2 regions of the Aminobacter sp. LjRoot7 genome follow, and region 1 is predicted to be linked to the other one. Evidence: predicted binding sites of a transcription regulator. Region 1 holds the regulator's gene; the other holds the start of a gene.
What was found. Region 1 encodes HrcA, which represses chaperone genes, less so after heat shock. Its sites were predicted from a motif close to GTTAGCACTCNCNNNNNGNGAGTGCTAAC; they were not measured.
Positions count from the first base shown of each region.

Region 1 (10,435 bases):
CCGCGAGGTGACCGGCGATCCGCGCTACTACAACGCGTCGCTCGCCCATGGCGACGACGTCCCGGAGGCCGTTGCATGAGCTTTCGCATCGATCCGCGCCTGGCGCTTACCGGCGAGGTCCGCCGTATCGCCGGCGAAGAGATCGAGAAGATCGCCGCGCACCTGAACACCGCCCGCGACAATCCCGACAAGGGGCTGCACAGGGCCCGCCGGCGGCTCAAGGCGCTGCGTGCGCTGTTGCATCTCGTCTGGCCAGGCGACGAGGCCTTCTGCCGCACGGAGAACGACCGCTACCGCGCCATCTCGGTGTCGATCGCCGGCCCGCGCCAGGCCACCGCGCTGATCGAAACCATCGACCGGCTGGCCGAGGATTTCGCCGAGAACGCAGCGGACGCCGGGCTGACCACGATCCGCGCCATGCTGGTGCGCCACCGCGCCCAGGCCGCCCACGCCGAAGCCGGGCTGGACGCAGCGCTCGACACGGCAATCGCCGAATGCCAGGCAGGCTTCGCGGCACTGCAGACACTCGCGTTGCCCGACCTGCCGGAGAATGCCGCCGACGTTTTGGCCGAAGGCGCCTTGGCGACGCTCAGGCGGGCGCGCAAGGCACTGCAGCAATCGCGTGAGCGCGGCGAAGCCGACGATTTCCATGACCTGCGCAAGGCGGTGAAGCGGCATGCCGCGCACCTCTCCCTGCTGCGGAAACTCTGGCCCTCGCCGGTCAAGCCGCGCCGCGAGCGGGTAGAGGCGCTCGGTGAAAGCCTGGGCGAACTGCATGACGTGTTCGTCATGCGCCAGCTGATCGAGGCAGGCGAAGCGCCGTTCGACGGGCCTGAGCCGAAACATCTGGTCAGGCTGCTCAAGCGTTCCGAGAAGGCGCTGCGCAAGCTGTGCCTCGCCGATGCCGCCGAGCTGTTCGAGGACAAGCCCCGGCGGACTGTGCGCAGGCTGGCCAAGAAGGTCCGCGACGACCTCGGAACCATGGCGGATACCGAAGCCGACTAGCATCTGCCCCGCTGGCATCGCCGGCCCGGCTCATGTTACGTCCTGTGCGTCATGACGCAAAAGACCGACACCCTGCTCGACCGCCTCGGCCGTTGGCTCGCCGCCCGGCTGCAGGTCGAATCGTCCGGCTACGAGCCCTACACACCTTCGGACCCCGACACGCTGCGCCGGACGCTGGAACCCGGCGATATCCTTCTGATCGAAGGCAACCAGCGGATTTCGGCCGTCATCAAGTACCTGACGCAGTCGACCTGGTCGCATTCCGCACTCTACATCGGCGACGCGCTGCCGGAGCCGGAAGACGGCTCGGAGCGGCCGCGGCTGATCGAGGTCAATCTCGGCGAAGGCTGTGTCGCCGTGCCACTGTCGAAATACCGCACCTACAACACCCGCATCTGCCGGGCCAACGGCCTCTCGCCCGAGGATCGCGACCATGTCGTAAGGTTCATGGTGCAGCGGCTCGGCCTGAAATACGACCTCAAGAACATCACCGACATGCTGCGCTATTTCATCCCGCGGCCGCCGGTGCCGGTGCGCTGGCGCCGCCGCATGCTGGCCTTCGGCTCGGGCGACCCGACACGCGCCATCTGCTCGACGATGATCGCTGAGGCCTATGGCGAGATCCGCTATCCGATCCTGCCCGAGATCACCCGCGCGCCCGGCCGCGCCTCGGCGCAGTCGACCTACATGCGCCAGGAGATCATGCACATCCGCCATCACTCGCTGTACACGCCGCGCGACTTCGATCTGTCACCCTATTTCCGCATCGTCAAACCAACGCTGGAATACGGCTTCGACTACCGGCAAGTGACTTGGGGCGAACAAGACAGGGCCAAGGGATAATACTAAAAAGCTACTGCGAATATACTTTTAAAATATTCGCGACGGCGAATTTTTCATTTTCCATTAGCCTTTGCAGATCATGATTCCGGGATTGCGGTAGGTCCTTCCCGGAATTTGGACAGCGATGAAGATTTACAATCCAACGGTTTCCTACACGTCCGTTTCGGTCAATCTGCTGCAGCAGCTCAACGCGCGTGGCGGGTACCCAGCCGGCACCGACGCGCCAAAGAGCCAATCGCTTCCCGGCCTGAAGTTCGCCCCAAGTGCTGCGGCGTCCGCGATCATGCGCATCCTCATGGGGTCGGAAGGCGTCACGGCTTCCGCAAATTCGACCGGCAACTCGCTTCGGATGGAGATCGAGCGCTACACCCACGGGGAAAACGACCATATCACGCAGGTCAGGGCGGCTGGTTCGGGCGATGTTGATCTGGCGGTTGTGTCGTCGCGCAAGGAAAGCATCTCCGTCGTTACGGCGGGAGGCAATGACATTATCCAGGTCGTTGGAAACCGGGTGAGCGGCGTGTCCGGGGAGCGAGGCAACGACCATATCCAGATCGTTGGCCTCGCAAGCAAAAAGCTCGACGACCACACCGTCGGATTTGTCAGCGGCGATGACGGCAACGACACCATCGCTATCGCAAGCCGAGGCGAAGTGGATGTCGTAGAGGGCGGTGACGGAAATGACGCCATTGCCATCACAGCTCAGGGCGACGTGGACCGCGTCAGTGGCGGTGACGGTAACGACGCCATCGCCATTTCCACCGCCGGCTACGTTCTGCGTCTCGAGGGCGGAGATGGAAACGACGCCATTGCCATTGCCGCGGGCCGGGACGTTAACCTGATCGATGGCGGCGATGGGCGCGATACGATCGCCGTTTCCGCCAAGGGCAGTGTGTCCATGCTTGACGGGGGTGACGGCGACGACGTCATCAGCATCAGCGCCGACGATACCAGCTTGATCGATGGCGGCGACGGCAACGACACCATTAGCGTCACCGCCAAGTGGCAAGCATTTGCAAGCGGCGGCGACGGCAACGACGTGCTGAGCCTTTCCGGCCGAGAGGTGAGAGCTGGTGGGGGCGACGGCAATGATACCCTGCAGCTATCCGGCCACGACCTGATGGCAGTTGGCGGGACGGGCAACGACCGGATCAAGCTCGACAGCACGTCCGGCCAGGTCGCAACCCTGAGGATGGCGGAAGGTGACGGCAACGATGTCGTCGAGAGCAATACTTCACTGAACATTGCCCGCTACAGCAGCGACGGCACGGCTCGCCTTGATCCCGCGAATGCCACGCTTGCCCACAATGACGACGGCACCGTCACGGTCAGCTTCGAGGGCAGCAGCGACAGCGTGACCGTCAAGTTCACCGGCGCCATGGCCGGCCACGAGATCGGCATGCGCATCGAGAACGGTAATCTGGTAGTTGGCCCGGCGAACGGCCAGTCGTAACGAACGGACGTTCGGCGAACAGCCTGGCCCGAGCGCTGGGCTCAATCTTCCTGTTCGGAAAAATCGTCGTCGAGACGCTTTTCGAGGTCGACGAGGTCCTTGGGCAGCGGCAGGCCCTGGGCGCGCAGTTCGCTCAGCTTCTCGCGCAGCTGTTCCTGCAATTCGTGCGAGTCCTCGGGCTGGTTGACCATTTCCTGGAGCAGGACCGCTATCTGGGCCTTGATCTGTTCGAGCGCCATGGTCGGTCCTCCGTGGTTTCAACTCACCTCAGCATGCGCGAAATCAGCTGCGCCGTATAGTCGACCATCGGCACGATGCGGGCATAGTTGAGCCGGGTCGGGCCGATGACGCCGAGCGCGCCAACGACGCGGGCGTCCTTGTCGCGGTAGGGCGCGACGACCAGCGACGAGCCGGACAGCGAAAACAGCCGGTTTTCCGAGCCGATGAAGATGCGCACGCCCGAGCCTTCCTCGGCAAGGTCGAGCAACTGGATCAGCCCGTCCTGGGTTTCCATGTCCTCGAACAGGTGCTTGAGCAGCTCTATGTCGGCCTGGGCGGTGACGTTTTCGAGCAAATTGGCGCGGCCACGCACGATGAGGCGCGCCGGCAGGCCGCTTTCGGCACCGGCCCAGACGGCAAGGCCCTTTTCGACGAGATCCTGCGACAGCGTGTCGAGCGCTGCCTTGGTCTCGTCCTTGATGCGGGCGATCTCGAGCCGGGCTTCGGCCAGCGTGCGGCCACGGATATGAGCGTTGAGGAAGTTGGAGGCCTCGTGCAGCTGGGAGACGGTGACGCCGAGCGGCAGTTCGACGACGCGGTTTTCGACGTCGCCGTTCTGCGACACCAGCACGGCGAGTGCCTTTGTCGGTTCGAGCTGGATGAACTCGATGTGCTTGAGGGCGACCTCGTTCTTGGCGGCAAGCACGAGGCCCGCACCGCGCGACATGCCCGACAGCATCTGGCTCGCCTCGGTCAGCATGTGCTCGAGCGTGGCGCCCTCGCCCGAAGCCTTGACCTGGGCTTCGATGACCCGACGTTCGTCGTCGGACAGGTCGCCTAGTTCCATGAAGGCATCGACGAAGAAGCGCAGGCCCTTCTGCGTCGGCAGGCGACCGGCGGAGATATGCGGGGCGTAGACCAGTCCGAGATGTTCGAGGTCGCTCATGACGTTGCGCACGGTGGCCGGCGACAGCGATGACGGCAGCATGCGCGACAGGTTGCGCGAACCCACGGGCTCGCCATCCCTGAGGTAGGAATCGACGATGCGCCGGAAGATGTCACGCGACCGCATGTCGAGCGATTGCAGCGTGGGATCGGGTACCGCTTTGGTCATCTGCTTCATGGTCTCCGTCCAAAATGATATAGACCGCGTGGCCGCGAACACAACAGCTCCAGCGGCGGAACCGGTTTTCCTTTGCGCTGGTCCTGCCATGGAGCTACAAGCCGGCAACAATTTCCGATTTCGCCATAGAAAGTAGCCGTATGCGCCCCTCCAAACGCCAGTTCGACGAAATGCGCGCCATCTCCTTCGAGCGCAACATCTCCAAGCACGCCGAAGGCTCGTGCCTGGTCAAGTTCGGCGACACCCATGTTTTGTGCGCGGCGAGCCTGGAAGAAAAGGTGCCTGGTTGGATGCGCAACACCGGCAAGGGCTGGGTGACGGCGGAATACGGCATGCTGCCGCGTTCGACCGGCGAGCGCATGCGCCGCGAGGCCTCTTCTGGCAAGCAGGGCGGACGCACGCTGGAAATCCAGCGCCTGATCGGCCGCAGCTTGCGCGCCGTCGTCGACATGGGCGCGCTCGGCGAACGCCAGATCACCGTCGACTGCGACGTGATCCAGGCCGATGGCGGCACTCGCACGGCCTCGATCACCGGTGCGTGGATTGCGCTTTACGACTGCCTGCGCTGGATGGAAGCGCGCCAGATGGTCAGCGTCGAAAAGGTGCTAAAGGACCATGTCGCGGCGATTTCCTGCGGCATCCATGACGGCCAGCCGGTCATCGACCTCGACTATCTCGAAGACTCCTCGGCCGGCACCGACGCCAATTTCGTCATGACCGGCAAGGGCGGGATCGTCGAGATCCAGGGCACTGCCGAAGGCACGCCGTTCTCCGAGGAAGAGTTCCTGCAGTTGATGGGCCTCGCCCGCAAGGGCATTGCGCGTCTGGTCGACCTGCAGAAGATGGCGGTGGGCTGAGGCATTCGCCATGCGGCCCTCGGCGATCCTCGAATCCGCGCTCTACGTCACCGACCTCGATGCCGCAGAAGCGTTCTACGGCGAGGTGATGGGGCTGGAGCGGATCGCCAAGGTGCCAGGGCGGCATGTGTTCTTCCGCTGCGGCCAGGGCGTGCTGCTCCTGTTCAACGCGGAGGCGACACGTCAGCCGCCCAAGCCCGATGCCAGGCTGCCGGTGCCGCCGCATGGCACATCGGGCCCGGGGCATCTGTGCTTTGCCGGCACGGCTGAGGAAGTCGAGAACTGGAAGTCGCGGCTCGAAGGCGAAGGCATCGCCATCGAAGCCGATTTCGAATGGCCTAATGGCGGCCGTTCCATCTATTTCCGCGATCCGTCGGGCAATTCGCTTGAGATCGCCGAGCCGAAAATATGGGGCCTTTGATGCGCAAGCTTGCCGACAATGAGATCGTGATCGCCAGCCACAATGCCGGCAAGCTGCGTGAGTTCGCCGACCTGATGGCACCGTTCGGCATCGGCGCCAAATCGGCCAAGGAATACGGCCTGCCCGAACCCGACGAGACCGGCACGACCTTCGAGGAAAACGCCTACATCAAGGCGCTTGCCGCGGCGACCGCGACCGGCCTGCCGGCGATGTCGGACGATTCCGGGCTGGTGGTCGACGCACTCGACGGCGCACCGGGCGTCTACACCGCCAACTGGGCCGAAAAGGAAGACGGCACGCGCGACTTCGCCATGGCGATGCAGCGCACCGAAGACGCGCTGCAGGAGCGCGGCGCCAAGGTGGCCGAGCAGCGTACCGGCCGCTTCGTCGCCGTCATTTGCCTGGCATGGCCCGACGGGCACGCCGAGTACTTCCGTGGCGAGGCCGAGGGAAATCTGGTCTGGCCGCCGCGCGGCGAAAAGGGCTTTGGCTACGACCCGGTGTTTTTGCCGGAAGGCTTCGACAAGACCTTTGGCGAGATGAGTGCCGAGGAAAAGCATGGCTGGAAGCCGGGCCAGGCCGACGCGCTGTCGCACCGGGCGCGCGCCTTCCAGAAATTCGCCCGCGCCATGCTCGGTTCGGCCTGATGGCATTTGCGTCGCTCAGCCGCGACCCCGGCTTCGGCGTCTATGTGCACTGGCCGTTCTGCGCGGCCAAATGCCCTTACTGCGACTTCAACAGCCATGTCCGCCACCAGCCGGTGGACCAGGAACGCTTTGCGCGTGCCTTTGCCACCGAGCTCGCAAACATGCGTGCCCGCACCGGGCCGCGCGAGGTGACGAGCGTGTTCCTCGGCGGCGGCACGCCGTCGCTGATGCGGCCCGAAACCGTGGGCGCCGTGCTGGAGGCCATCGCCGCCAACTGGACGATCGCCGACAACGCCGAAATCACGCTCGAGGCGAACCCGTCTTCGGTGGAGGCCGAGCGTTTCCGCGGCTATCGCGCGGCCGGCGTCAACCGCGTGTCGTTGGGCGTGCAGGCGCTGAACGATGCCGACCTGCGCTTTCTCGGACGGCTGCACAATGTCGAGGAGGCGCTGCATGCCATCGGGCTTGCGCGCGAAATCTTCCCGCGCCTGTCGTTCGACCTGATTTATGCCCGGCCGGGCCAGCAACCTGATGCCTGGGCGGCGGAGCTGAAGCAGGCGATCGGCTATGCCGTCGACCATCTGTCGCTGTACCAACTGACCATTGAAGAGGGCACGCGCTTCTTCCAGCTCTACAATGCCGGCAAATTCGAGATCCCCGACGGCGAGCATGCGGCGGAGCTCTATGCGATCACGCAAGAGGTGACGGCGGCGCATGGCCTGCCGGCCTACGAGATTTCCAATCACGCCAAACCAGGCGCCGAGAGCCGGCATAACCTGACCTACTGGCGCTATGGCGAATATGTCGGCGTCGGCCCCGGCGCGCATGGGCGCTTCCTGGAAGAAGGCACGCGCATCGTCACCATCGCCGAGAAGCTGCCGGAACGCTGGGTCGAGCTGGTCGAGCAACAGGGCCACGGGGTCGTGGGCGGCGAGACGCTGAACCGCTCCGAAGAGGCCGACGAGTTCCTGCTGATGGGTCTCAGGCTCGTCGAGGGCATCGACCTCGCCCGCTACGAGCAGCTTTCCGGCAAGTCGCTGTCTTCGGCGCGGCTGTCGATCCTGCAGGGCGAAGGGCTGGTGGCGCCGATCGGCAATTCACGCCTGCGCGCCACGCCGGAGGGCATGATCGTGCTCGACGCGGTTGTTGCGGATCTGGCGCGGTAGGCGGAGACCGCGGTGAAGAACGTGCTCTTCGTCTGCAGCCAGAACAAGTTGCGCAGCCCGACTGCCGAGCAGGTGTTTGCCACTCGCAGCGACATCGAAGTCGACTCCGCCGGGACCAACCACGACGCCGAGAACCCACTGACCTCTGAACTGGTGGCTTGGGCCGACATCATCTTCGTGATGGAGAAGACCCACCGCGCCAAGCTGCAGAAGAAGTTTGCCAAGGCGCTGAAGGCGCGCGTCATCTGCCTCGACATTCCCGACGACTACGACTTCATGGACCCGGCGCTGATAGCGCTGCTGGAAGAGCGGGTGCCGAGGCACCTGCGCTGACTTGTCGACGCCCGAGCAGATCTGCTGAACCGCCCAGGCCGACACAGATGGCGGTGACGGACCGCGCGGACCAACCCAGACGCATAGTCCAAAACGGTTCGCGATCAGCTGGCGCGTTGGCGACCACCGTAGTCGAGTGCAGCATTTTGACCTCAGCGGCAGCTGCAACTTCACGGCATGGATCCCCGGGTCTCCGCAGTCGCTTCGCTCCTGCTCCGCCCGAGGATGACGAGGGGAAGGGGCGCCGCCGCTAATCACAAACGCAGCGGTTGGAAAATCGCTAGAGCCAGCGAAAATGTCGGCGGATGCGCTGCCGTGGGCGATTGGCGGAAGACCCCACAGCTTCGTCATCCTCGGGCGGAGCAGGAGCGAAGCGACTGCGGAGACCCGGGGATCCATGCCGTGACAGAACGGCCGGCCTCGACGGCTCAGGATGCTCTTGCATCCATCGCCGTCCAGACAGCGGCTGTCCTTCAGCGCGGCACCGACAGCAACGAAGACACTAGTGTCATACCCGCGCGTGGCGCCGGCATGACGTCCTCTCCGTCAAACCTTCCGCCGCATCGAAAACACGTTGGTTCCTTCGACATCTTCCTCGATCTTCTGCCAGCCCATGCCTTCGTAGTAGGCCGTCAGGCGGGGCTTGGCGCAGAGATAGACAGTCTCGAAGCCTTGCTTGAACGCGGCCTCGGCCGCTGCACGCGCAAGTGCTGCGCCGAGGCCGGACTTGCGCGCAACCTCATCGACCCACAACGCCGCCACCCACGGTGAATATTGCGGGCGCGATTCGAGATCTTTGTCGATCAGGTGGGCAGTGCCGAGGAAGGTGTCGCCATCATGGGCGACGAACGCCATGGGCAGGCCGGTCGAGGTGAAATTCTCGTCGACTAGGCCCCTGATGAAAGCAAGCTCGTGGCCGTCTGCGCGCCACCAGGCATTCCAGATGCGGTCGGCGACGTCGCCGGCGAATTCCGGCCTGTCGCGAAGATCGGAGATGGAATAGGTCTTGTGCGTCGCCATGGTGTCAGCCTGATTTCGAAGATTACAGGCGCCCGTTACAGCATGGGCAAGCAACGATCCAGCATCCAATAGATCAGAACAACGGAGCCAACATGAACACCGCATTCGCATCCTGGCAGTTCTGGGCAGTGCTTTCGGCCGTCTTTGCGGCGCTGACGGCGATCTTCGCCAAGGTCGGCATCGAGAACGTCAACTCGGATTTCGCCACGCTGATCAGGACCGTCGTGATCCTCCTGGTGCTGGCGGGCATCGTGGCCGCCACCGGGCAGGCGCAGGCGCTGGGGTCGATTTCGGGGAAGACCTATGCCTTCCTGGTCCTGTCGGGGCTGGCTACGGGGGCGTCGTGGCTGTGCTACTTCCGCGCGCTGAAGCTCGGAAACGCGGCGCAGGTGGCGCCGATCGACAAGCTAAGCGTCGTTCTTGTCGCGGTGTTTGGCGTCATTTTCCTTGGCGAGCGACTTGGCACGGCGAACTGGCTCGGCGTCGCGCTGATCGCGGCGGGCGCGGTGCTGGTCGCCTACAAGGCGTGAGGGCGGGGCAGCCTTGGTGGCGGCGTCAAGGCGGGAGATGAAAGCGTCGAAGCGATGGGGCATGGCCGGTACGATTGCCTCTGTTCACGAATCGCTATGTTCCGATCCGCGGCGGCGATTTGCTTCCCGCACTGTGGCAAAGCCATGGCAGAATCGATCACATCCTTTTGCAAGCCAGACCGGACCATGCCAAGGAAGGATTGAAAGCGAGGCGGCGTGCAGAACAACGAAAACAAGCGGGTCTATGTCATCGGCCAGACCGAGATTGCAGCACGGCCGCTTGTGCCCGCGCTCTATCTGGTGGCGACGCCGATCGGCAATTTGGGCGACATCACGCTGCGCGCGCTGGAGACGCTGGCCGGCGCCGACCATGTCGCCTGCGAGGACACCCGGGTGACGCGCGTCTTGCTCGATCGCTACGGTATCCGCCAGCGGCCGACCGCCTATCACGAACACAATGCCAGCGAAGCCGGGCCGCGGCTGATCGAAGCGCTGGAGAACGGGCGCAGCGTGGCACTGGTGTCGGACGCCGGCACGCCGCTGGTCTCGGACCCCGGCTTCCGCCTCGTCGGACAGGCGCAAGAGCGCGGCATCCGCGTCGTGCCGATCCCCGGCGCGTCGGCGGTGCTGGCCGCGCTGACCGCCTCGGGGCTGCCCTCGGATGCGTTTTTCTTCGCCGGCTTCCTGCCGGTCAAGGACGGGCAGAAGCGGACGCGGCTCGAAGAGGTCAGGGCCGTGCCGGGAACGCTGATCTTTTTCGAATCGCCACGCCGGCTGGCCGATACGCTCGAAGCCATGGCCGACGTTCTCGGCGCGCG
Region 1 is NZ_CAXUPX020000005.1:38,765-49,199, forward strand. Features, by position in the region: gene ACSQ3E_RS15625 (CYTH domain-containing protein) at 1-79, shown strand, start outside; gene ACSQ3E_RS15630 (CHAD domain-containing protein) at 76-1,005, shown strand; gene ACSQ3E_RS15635 (YiiX/YebB-like N1pC/P60 family cysteine hydrolase) at 1,057-1,848, shown strand; gene ACSQ3E_RS15640 (calcium-binding protein) at 1,973-3,301, shown strand; gene ACSQ3E_RS15645 (hypothetical protein) at 3,343-3,540, opposite strand; gene hrcA (heat-inducible transcriptional repressor HrcA) at 3,564-4,634, opposite strand; gene rph (ribonuclease PH) at 4,784-5,500, shown strand; gene ACSQ3E_RS15660 (VOC family protein) at 5,511-5,921, shown strand; gene rdgB (RdgB/HAM1 family non-canonical purine NTP pyrophosphatase) at 5,921-6,568, shown strand; gene hemW (radical SAM family heme chaperone HemW) at 6,568-7,734, shown strand; gene ACSQ3E_RS15675 (low molecular weight protein tyrosine phosphatase family protein) at 7,747-8,067, shown strand; gene ACSQ3E_RS15680 (GNAT family N-acetyltransferase) at 8,614-9,087, opposite strand; gene ACSQ3E_RS15685 (EamA family transporter) at 9,180-9,617, shown strand; gene rsmI (16S rRNA (cytidine(1402)-2'-O)-methyltransferase) at 9,834-10,435, shown strand, end outside.

Region 2 (10,435 bases), on a different contig from region 1:
CGGTTGAGCCCTGCCGCGGGCAGAGGTCATGACACAGCGGCCAGGCCGGAAAATCCGCGCCGAACTTTGCCCGCTCAGTGGTGGCCGCTTGGCGGGAAACATCATTGGAAGCTTGACGTTCGCCGTCCGCCCGCAATTCAACAGGATGCGGTCCGTCTCGACGTTTGGTGTCAGCGGCGCCGTCATCGACTCCTCCTCGCCTGAAGATGCCGGCCGGGACCTTGGGCCCGACCGGCCAGTCAGCCATCACTTGGTGGTATTGATCGCGATGCGCTTGGCGTTCGCCTGCGCCTTTTCCGTCTTGGGCAGGGTCACTGTGAGGACGCCGTTCTTGAATGCCGCCTCCACCCTGTCCTCATCAACCTCGCGGCCAAGAGCAAGGCGCCGCTCGAAACGCCCGTAATAGCGTTCGCTGAACTGACGATCCTTGTCTTCGGTTTCCGATTTCTTCTCGCCGCGAAGTGTGAGAACACCGTCGTCAAGCAGAACCTCGACGTCGTTCTCGTCAAGTCCGGGCATTTCCGCGACCACCCGGATTTCCTTGTCGTTCTCCGAGAATTCGACGCTTGGCCAGGCGCCGTTCCGAGGCGTCATGCGGCCAAACACCGACGGTGTGTCAAATCCCCGGAACACCTCGTCGAACAGCCGGTTGACGTTGCGATGCAGCGACATGAACGGATCCATGTCTTCGCTGCGATAGATCGTCGGAGCCTGGTTATTGCCACGGTTCCATGGAATCAGGTCACGCACACTCATTGTCGTTTCCTTTCGTCTTTCTTGTCCTTTCTCGTCAGGTCACGACGACACCCCACCCCAGATGGGGTGTCGCGCTGGCCGGTTCAGGTAAGATCATGCCGCTACGTTGCCTTCGATCCGCTTCGACGCAGACTTCTTGTCAGCGTCGGCGTTAATCGCGATCCGTCGCGGCTTCATCTCCTCAGGAATTTCCTTCTTGAGGTCGATGATTAGCAGGCCGTTCTCGAGCTTGGCACCCATGACACTGACATGGTCGGCGAGTTCGAAACGACGGTCAAAGGTCCTCATCGCCAGTCCATGGTGGAGATACAAAACCTCGCCATTTTCTGTCTTCGAGCCGTTGATGACGAGCAGGTTCGGCTCATGGGTGATCGAAAGCTCGTCTTCTGCGAACCCGGCTACAGCAAGCGCGATGCGATAGGTGTCTTCACCGAGCTTGACGATGTCATAGGGCGGCCAGTTGTCGGCCTGCGGTGAACTGGATTTCTCGAGCAGATCGAAAACCCGGTCAAAGCCGATGCTCGACCTGTAGAAGGGGGAGAAGTCCATATTTGTTCTCATAGCTACATCCTCCTTGGAGCAACATAGGTACGAGGAAGCGCCAAGAAGCCTGGCGCTCCCTGACCGTGCCGGCCCTTTGCAGCGGCCGACGAATTAAGAGTTGGGAAGCGATTTGCTCGACGTCAAGGGGCGAGCAATCGAGCCGACATTTTGACGGCGTGGTGGTGGATTCACAGGCCGGGGCGACTGGAAAGCGCTCCGTCCAATGCCCATCTAGTCCGCTGGCGAATCGATGGAGGTAAGCGATGACCATGACGCGGGAAGACGTTGTCTCGGTCCTCGGACCGGTGGACGACACAGTGATTGCAGAAGTGATCATGTCCGGCGCTTCGCTCGATGAACTCAGGGAGGCGTGGGGTTGGGCTTTCGGCGACGACGCGTTGATGGGGCAAGGCCGCCCACTTCCCGGAACGCGGGTTGCGGCACTGATTGACTTGATTGAGCCCGACGATGACGAGATAGAGGGCCCGGCCGCACCGGGCCCTGGTGCTCACTGAATCGTAAACACCCCGTCCACTGCTTGCCATTCCGCAGGTTTGATCAGGCGGTGATGGGCAACGCGCACTGAATGGAGCGCGCCTTCAAGTTCCTGTTCCCAGTAGCTGAGGAAACCTTTCAGCGTCGGGAATTCCGGTGCGAGGTCGTATTCCTGCCAGACAAAAAGTTGCAACAACCGCGGGTAATCAGGAAGGTGATAATGGATCTCCGCGGTCGTGAGGCCGTAACCCTCCATCTGCAACCGGAATTCTCTGCTGAGCACAAGCTTGTTCTCGGTCACCATCAAGCGTCCAATCTTTCCGGACGTTCGCGGTTGCCGCCCTGGTCGAATTTGGAGGCGGCGTCGGCGCGAATTTCATCGAGCCGGCGAAGCGCATCCATGACGGCATCGAAAGTCACCGGGGCCGCAACGCCTGGTGGCTTGCGCAGGGCCGGTATGGATTCGACCGCGCATGCATCCGATGCCCAGGAGGCAAGAATGGCACGCTTTTCCTGAATGTCGAGCTGATCGTCCGTCACCACATCGTCGGGATGGCCGAAGAACCGGGCCGGGAAAAGCAGACGGTCCAGTGACAGATCCGTGGTTTCAGGGGCGATCGAAGGGATAATCGTCGGGACGGTTCGTTCCATCGATGGTCCTCCGTTACAACAATCTCCTTTGGGTTGACGTTTCGACGGTGGTCCTAGGCGGACCATCGTCGGACAAAAACTTTGGAGGATTCGAACGAAATTTCAAGCCCCCTCAATCGCGCATTCGCGGCGGATAGCTGCATGAATTCAGCGCGCTAGCACTCGGCATGCCCGAGTGCCAAAATTTTTGCAGCCACCTCTTGAAACTCAAATACACCTCACCCAGATCGATTGCGTGCGATGCCGAAAAAGGGTCGCGCACCCCGCGCCGGATCCGCTTCGGATGCGGCGCGGAGGAACCTCAAAAATCTGTTTGTCCATGAGGAGAACGACATGACGTTCCGTCCATTGCACGACCGTATCTTGGTCCGCCGCATCGAGGCCGAGGAAAAAACGGCCGGCGGCATCATTATCCCCGAGACTGCCAAGGAAAAGCCGCAGGAAGGCGAGGTCATAGCCGTTGGTCCGGGCGCCCGCGACGACAGCGGCCAGTTGCTGTCGCTCGACGTCAAGGTTGGCGACCGCATCCTGTTCGGCAAATGGTCCGGCACCGAGATCAGACTCAATGGAGAGGATCTCCTGATCATGAAGGAGTCCGACGTGATGGGCGTGATCGATGCCGCGGCCCAGGCCAAGAAGGCCGCCTAAGGTGGCACCCGGCATTTAAGAAGGAGCAAGAAAAATGGCTGCTAAGGAAGTCAAATTCCATACCGAAGCCCGCGAGAAGATGCTGCGCGGTGTCGACATTCTCGCCAACGCTGTGAAGGTCACGCTCGGTCCCAAGGGCCGCAACGTTGTGATCGACAAGTCGTTCGGCGCCCCTCGCATCACCAAGGACGGTGTCACCGTCGCCAAGGAGATCGAGCTGGAGGACAAATTCGAGAACATGGGCGCGCAAATGGTGCGCGAAGTCGCGTCCAAGACCAGCGACATCGCCGGCGACGGGACCACAACGGCGACAGTGCTTGCCCAGGCGATTGTCAAGGAAGGTGCCAAAGCTGTCGCTTCCGGCATGAACCCGATGGACCTGAAGCGTGGCATAGACAAGGCGGTCGACGCCGTGGTCGCGGAACTCAAGGTCAATGCTCGCAAGGTCACCAAGAACGACGAAATCGCTCAAGTCGGAACGATTTCGGCCAATGGCGACGCCGAAATTGGCCGCTTCCTGGCCGAGGCGATGCAAAAAGTCGGCAACGAGGGTGTGATAACGGTCGAGGAGGCAAAAACCGCCGAAACCGAACTCGAAGTCGTCGAAGGCATGCAGTTCGATCGCGGTTACCTGTCCCCCTATTTCGTCACCAACCAGGACAAGATGCGCGTCGAGTTGGAAGAGCCTTATGTTCTGATCCACGAAAAGAAGCTGTCCAACCTGCAGGCTTTGCTTCCGGTTCTGGAGGCGGTGGTCCAGTCTTCCAAACCGCTGCTGATCATCGCAGAGGACGTCGAGGGCGAGGCGTTGGCTACCCTTGTCGTCAACAAGTTGCGAGGCGGCCTCAAGGTCGTTGCCGTCAAGGCGCCTGGCTTCGGCGATCGCCGCAAGGCGATGCTGGAAGACATCGCCATTCTGACCGGCGGCACGGCGATCTCGGAAGATCTCGGCATCAAGCTCGAAAACGTGACGCTGAACATGCTCGGCCGCGCCAAGAAGGTGGTTGTCGAGAAGGATAACACCACCATCGTTGACGGCGCTGGCTCCAAGACCGAGATCCAGGGGCGTGTTGCCCAGATCAAGACTCAGATCGAGGAGACCACCTCGGACTACGATCGTGAGAAGCTGCAGGAACGCCTGGCCAAGCTCGCCGGGGGTGTCGCCGTCATTCGCGTCGGCGGCTCGACCGAGGTCGAGGTGAAGGAGCGCAAGGATCGCGTCGATGACGCGATGCATGCAACTCGGGCGGCAGTTGAAGAAGGAGTGCTGCCGGGCGGCGGTGTTGCCCTGCTGCGCGCGGTAAAGGCGCTCGACAATGTCCAGGCCGACAACTCCGACCAGAAACACGGCGTTGAGATCGTGCGCCGCGCCCTCGAAGCCCCAGTGCGACAGATCGCGGAAAACGCTGGCGCCGAAGGCTCGATCATCGTCGGCAAGCTGCGCGACAAGGCCGAGTTCGGCTACGGCTGGAACGCACAAACCAACGAGTTTGGCGACCTCTACACACAGGGCGTCATCGATCCGGTGAAGGTGGTGCGCACCGCACTTCAGGACGCCGCGTCCGTCGCTGGCTTGCTGGTCACCACCGAGGCGATGGTGGCCGAGAAACCGAAGAAGGACGCGCCGCTGCCAGCGATGCCCGGCGGTGGCATGGACTTCTAAGAGACAGAGAGGCTGTGTCCGCGTCCATCCGGGCGCGGACACAGCCCCAGACGGGTGATGCCATGGATACGATCAACATCAACAAGATTGCGCCGCCGCAACGTGCGGCGACCGAAATGAATTATGAGGCCGATCTAAAAGCCGTGCTGGAGCCGGTGCTGACCGAGGTGCTCGACATGACTGAATCCGCAGGCTGGGACCGGCGGAAGGCAGCGTACACGGTGATGTTCTTGGCGGCGCGGCAGCTGTCGGACGGAAAAGCGAACCCGAAAACGGATGTTTGACGCGGTCGCAAACTGAAACTGGCGTTCGCCGGCAAATGAGAGGAACGGACAATATCGTCCGTTCACGGTAGACCCGATGGCCAGCCGGTGGCGTCGAAAGGAGAAATCTAGAGTTCGGGGCCGAAAAATGACTACGCGTTGGTCTAGCTATCTTGCGCTTTCGGCAGTCTTTCTTGTTCTGGCGCCGGCGCCCGCATTGGCAGCCGCACCGCAGCCCGTCATTAGCGCAAGCGCCGAGCGCCCTCTTCCCGATGTATTGCAAGAAGTGACACCGGCTGTCGTCAACATCTCAGTCACTTCCGGCTCCGCAGCCCAGACCAATCCGCTTTACAATGATCCCTTCTTTCGTCGCTATTTCAACATGCCCGATGCGCAGCCCAGATTGAGCGCCGGATCGGGCGTCATCGTGGACGCCGAAAAGGGGTTCATCCTCACCAACCATCACGTCGTCGCCGACGCCAGCGAGATCACGGTGACGCTGAAGGATCGACGCCGCTTCACAGCTGAATTGATCGGCAGCGATCAGGCGACCGACATCGCGTTGCTCAGGATCAAGGGCGACCGGCTTACGGCCCTCCGCCTTGGTGATTCCGATGCGCTTCGCGTCGGCGAACCGGTGGTGGCGATCGGCAATCCATTTGGTCTCGGCCAAACCGTTACCTCTGGTATCGTCAGTGCGCTTGGCCGCAGCGGCATCAACATCGAGGGCTACGAAGATTTTATCCAGACTGATGCCTCGATCAATCCGGGCAATTCCGGCGGCGCATTGGTGACACATGACGGGCGTTTGGTTGGCATCAACACTGCCATCATCGCGCCGGCCGGCGGCAATATCGGCATTGGTTTCGCTGTCCCGATCGCGATGGCGTCGACTGTGATGAAGCAACTCATTGAGCATGGCGAGGTGCGTCGGGGTCGTATCGGCATCGCCATCCAGGATTTGACGCCGGACCTCGCAGACGCGCTCAAACTCACCGAGAACTCCGGCGCCGTTGTCAGCAGCGTCGAAGACGGCTCGCCTGCTGCCCAAGCCGGGCTACTGGCCGGCGACGTGATCATCAGTGTCGATCAGCACCCGATCTCCGGCTCAGCCGATCTGCGAAACCGGGTTGGCCTGGCACCCGCCGGATCGGAGGTGGGCATCGAGTACCTGCGCGACGGCGCGCGAAAGTCTGTCACTGTGCGTATCGAACCTGAAAAGGGAGCAAAAACGGCGGCGCTGCCCGATCGTCTGGAGGGCGCGCAAATCGAAGATGCCGCTGGAAACGTGTTCGTTTCCCGCGTCGACGAAGGCAGCGCCGCAGCCCGTGCCGGCCTGCGAGCTGGGGACGTGATTGTCGCGGTCAACCGGCAGCCGGTCACAACCACGGTCGAACTGGCCACGGCACTGCGCAACACCGCCGGCACGATCGCGCTGGATCTGTTTCGTGGTGGGAACAAGCTCTTCCTGGTTATCCGCTAGGAGCATCCGAGTAGAGCAACGTGTTCATCGATTGGGAGAAGGAGATGAAAAAATCTGTTCGATGGATAATCGCCGCAGGAGCGGCCATTGCAGCGGCGTTGATCCCGGTTCCGGCGCTCGCGCAGGATCAACCAGCAAATCCTCAAGAGTTAACCGGCTTCTGGCTGACGACACCGCATCCTGACCTGGCGATCCGACCCGGCGAGACCGAGTCGATCCCGCTGACTTTGCGTAACCACAATCTGCCGCCTCAGCGTGCGTCGCTGGAGGTGTCAGGCATTCCCGATGGCTGGAAATGGTCGATCAAGGGTGGCAACCGCGAGGTTGGGGCCGTCATTGTGTCGCCCAATGCCACGGAAGAGGTCAAGCTCGAGCTGACGCCACCGGAGGGTGCGACCGGCACGAGCGTGCCGATCGACGTCAAGGCTCGCTACGGCAATCAAACGGCCGATTTGCCGATTACCGTGAAACTATCGGATGCATCCGAGGGCGGCTTGGAACTGAAACCGGAATTGCCGGCGCTGCGGGGTACTGCGCGCTCGACCTTCAGCTTCAAGGTCGAAGTGACCAACAACGGCGCCGAGGAAAGCTTGGTCAACCTGGCCGCCACTGCCCCCGAAGGCTTCCAGACACGCTTTAAGCGCGGGTATGGCTCGGAAGAAATCACCGGCTTGCCAATCGAAGCCGGCGCCACTCAAAACATTACGCTCGAGGTCACACCGGCACGCGCCGCGCCAGCTGGCAGCTATCCGATCGCCATGGAAGCTGCGGGTGGTGGCGCCAGCGCCGCGACAGAACTCAGCATTGAGGTGACGGGTCAACCGGAGGTCGCGTTGAGCGGCCCTCAGGAACGGCTTTCGGGCCAAGCGGTTGCCGGCAAGGAAACGACTTTCCCCTTTACGCTTGCCAACACTGGGACTGCGCCAGCGACGGATATCGAACTTTCGGCCTCGCCACCCACTGGCTGGAAGGTGGAATTCGAGCCGAAGACCGTTGGCACGCTTGCGCCGAACGCTACCAGCGAAGTCAACGTAAAAATCACACCGTCCGAGCGTGCTATCGCCGGCGACTACATGATCAATGTTCGCGCCAGCGGTGGAAGCGTGTCGGAATCGGCGCAGTTCCGCGTGACGGTCAATACATCGACATTGTGGGGTGTTGCCGGGCTCGGCGTCATTGCCGCGGCCGCAATCGTCCTCGGCATGGCTGTAATGAGGTATGGGCGGCGATGATGAACACCACAGTCATAACAGCAACTGGACTGGTCAAACGCTACGGCACGGCAACCGCGGTCGCAGGAATAGATCTGTCGGTTGAAGCAGGAGAAGTTGTCGGACTGCTTGGGCCGAACGGCGCGGGCAAGACAACCACAATCCTGATGCTGCTCGGCTTGACCGAGCCGAGTGAAGGCAGCGTACGCATCCTTGGCAAAGATCCTCTGCGCCAGCCCCTTGAGGTCAAAAGAGAGGTTGGCTACCTGCCGGACGCCGTCGGTTTCTACGATGCCATGTCCGGCCGCGAGAACCTGGCTTATACCTCCCGTCTCGCAGGCATGTCAAAGGATCTTGCTCGTGAACGGATCGCCGCGGCCCTCGAAAAGGTGCGACTGATTGAGGTCGCCGATCGGCAGGTCGGCACCTATTCCCGTGGCATGCGGCAGCGTCTTGGCATTGCAGAACTTCTCATGCGCAAATGCAGCGTTGCCATTCTCGACGAGCCGACTTCGGGTCTCGATCCCCAGTCGACCCAGGAATTGCTCGACCTGATCCAGGCATTGAGCCGCGACGGCATGACCATTTTGTTGTCGTCGCACATGCTCAACGTGGTTCAATCGATTTGCCATCGCATCGCACTGTTCAATAAAGGCAAGATCGGCTTTCTGGGCACGATAGAGGAGCTGGCAGCGCAAATTGGTGGCGGCGCCTTCATCGTAGACGTTGAGGCGGACGGCATCGATCTCGCCAAGGCGGCCGGGATGGCGCTGGGGGTACGATCTGTCGTCCCGGGACGACATGGACACTGGCTGGTCGAAGCGGAACGCGACGTGCGCCCGGAACTAGCTCGCTTCGTCGTTGAAGGCGGCGGAGCGTTGAAGAACCTCGACTTGCGTCAGGCAAGCCTCGACGAGGCGTACACTCGCTATTTCAGGGAGGTTGGCCATGATGCGTGAAGGCTCCCCCTTCAAAGGGGTCGCGACCATCGCCCTCAAGGAAGCGGCCGATCACATGACCAGCGCACGCATGCACCTGATCATGCTGCTTGTCCTGCTCACCGCCATCGGCGCTGTTTATGGCGCGATCGGTCGCATCAGCCAAACCACGGCTGAGGATCCCTACCTGTTCCTCAAGTTGTTGACCGTCGCTCAAGAGCCCCTACCGTCGTTCGCTGCATTCCTCGGCTTTCTGCTGCCCCTCGTGGCAATCGCGCTCGGCTTCGATGCCATCAACGGCGAGCACTCGCGCCGGACCATGAGTCGGCTCCTCTCGCAGCCGATCTATCGGGACGCTGTGCTCTTCGGAAAGTTCCTGGGTGGACTGCTGGTCATTGCGATCGCGCTGCTGACGCTATGGCTTCTCATGGTTGGCCTCGGCATCCTTTTCCTTGGCCTTCCGCCGTTGGCTGGAGACCTCGTTCGCGGCATCGCATATCTGGGGGTGACACTGGCATACGCTGGCGTCTGGTTGGCGCTTGCGATCACGTTTTCAACGGTCATTCGCTCGCCCGCCACTTCTGCGCTGGCGGCGCTGTCGGTCTGGCTGGTGCTGACAGTGTTCTGGGGAATGATCGCCCCGTTGATAGCAAATGCTTTCACTCCGATCGATCCGCTCGACCCGATGAGTGTCATCACGCAGTTTGAGACGCAGCAGGCTGTTGCAAGACTGTCGCCGCAGATGCTCTACGGTGAAGTGACAGCGATGCTGCTCGACCCAGCCGCCCGTTCCGTCGGTCCGCTGTTCTTCGATCAGGTCCAGGGTGCAATCGTCGGCGCGCCGCTACCCACAATGCAGAGCCTTCTGATCGTATGGCCACAGATCTCAGGGCTGGTCGCTGCAATGATCCTGCTCTTCACCATTGCCTATGTCGTCTTCCAACGCCAGGAGGTCAGGGCATGACGTCGACGCGTCTTAATCATTGCCTCGGCGCCCTCCGAAGGCGGGATACTGATCTCCCCGATGCCTCGGCCTACTGCATCGGGGAAGTAAGAACGTGGCTAGACGGTCGCGAGCATCCGCTATGCCTTGACGGCATGGCTCGAGGCACCGGTGAAGGCCTACAGCGCCTTGCCCCCGCTTCGCAACGTGCATGAAATATCCGAGCGCTGCGAGTTACAGACAATACCGCTTGCCAAAGCGTCCGATGAAGAAAGGAGGAAACCAATGGAACACAACCTGTTCGAACGTCCCGTCACCATCCTCGTCGGTCTCGGTTTCCCGACGGAGGTCAAGTCCGTGACTGAAGCCATCGCAGTTCTTTACGAATGGCCACCGTCAAGAAGGGATCCGGCGCATGTGATTGCTTTCCACGCCTGCAAGGCAGCGCTCGCCGGTGAGATCGAAGCGGAAACCGCCCGCGGCATGTTTGTCGCCTTTGCCCGGAGACATGACCTTCTTGCCCCACGATCCGAAAATGTAGCCCCAACCCCTTCGATTGGCGAATTCGGTGCGGCCACAATGCACTGAATGGCGGCCAAGCTCGGCGCGAGCGTGCCAACATGGTCCGCGAAGCAAACCTGATGGATAAAACGATGAACGATGTGCGCTTTCCAGATCCGGTTAAGCTGACGCTGAGGCCCTGGGGCGAACGTGTCGTTGCAAGTTCGTTGGAAGCGATCGAGTTTATGAACGAGCATTGGCCTGACTGGGCTCGCGGTCGCTCGTATCGAGCCGCTTATCGCGCATGCCGCGACGCTCTTGATGGCTGGCGAGCGCCGAA
Region 2 is NZ_CAXUPX020000006.1:310,370-320,804, reverse strand. Features, by position in the region: gene ACSQ3E_RS18920 (NADH dehydrogenase ubiquinone Fe-S protein 4) at 1-102, opposite strand, end outside; gene ACSQ3E_RS18915 (Hsp20/alpha crystallin family protein) at 247-756, opposite strand; gene ACSQ3E_RS18910 (Hsp20 family protein) at 850-1,317, opposite strand; gene ACSQ3E_RS18905 (hypothetical protein) at 1,563-1,814, shown strand; gene ACSQ3E_RS18900 (usg protein) at 1,808-2,098, opposite strand; gene ACSQ3E_RS18895 (hypothetical protein) at 2,098-2,445, opposite strand; gene ACSQ3E_RS18890 (co-chaperone GroES) at 2,779-3,093, shown strand; gene groL (chaperonin GroEL) at 3,128-4,756, shown strand; gene ACSQ3E_RS18880 (hypothetical protein) at 4,819-5,040, shown strand; gene ACSQ3E_RS18875 (Do family serine endopeptidase) at 5,168-6,502, shown strand; gene ACSQ3E_RS18870 (COG1470 family protein) at 6,523-7,734, shown strand; gene ACSQ3E_RS18865 (ABC transporter ATP-binding protein) at 7,734-8,672, shown strand; gene ACSQ3E_RS18860 (ABC transporter permease) at 8,662-9,615, shown strand; gene ACSQ3E_RS18855 (DUF982 domain-containing protein) at 9,880-10,182, shown strand; gene ACSQ3E_RS18850 (DUF982 domain-containing protein) at 10,215-10,435, shown strand, end outside.
Region 2: ACSQ3E_RS18890 (co-chaperone GroES) is a predicted target of HrcA. The motif match lies at 2,600-2,628, and genes of this name have one in related genera.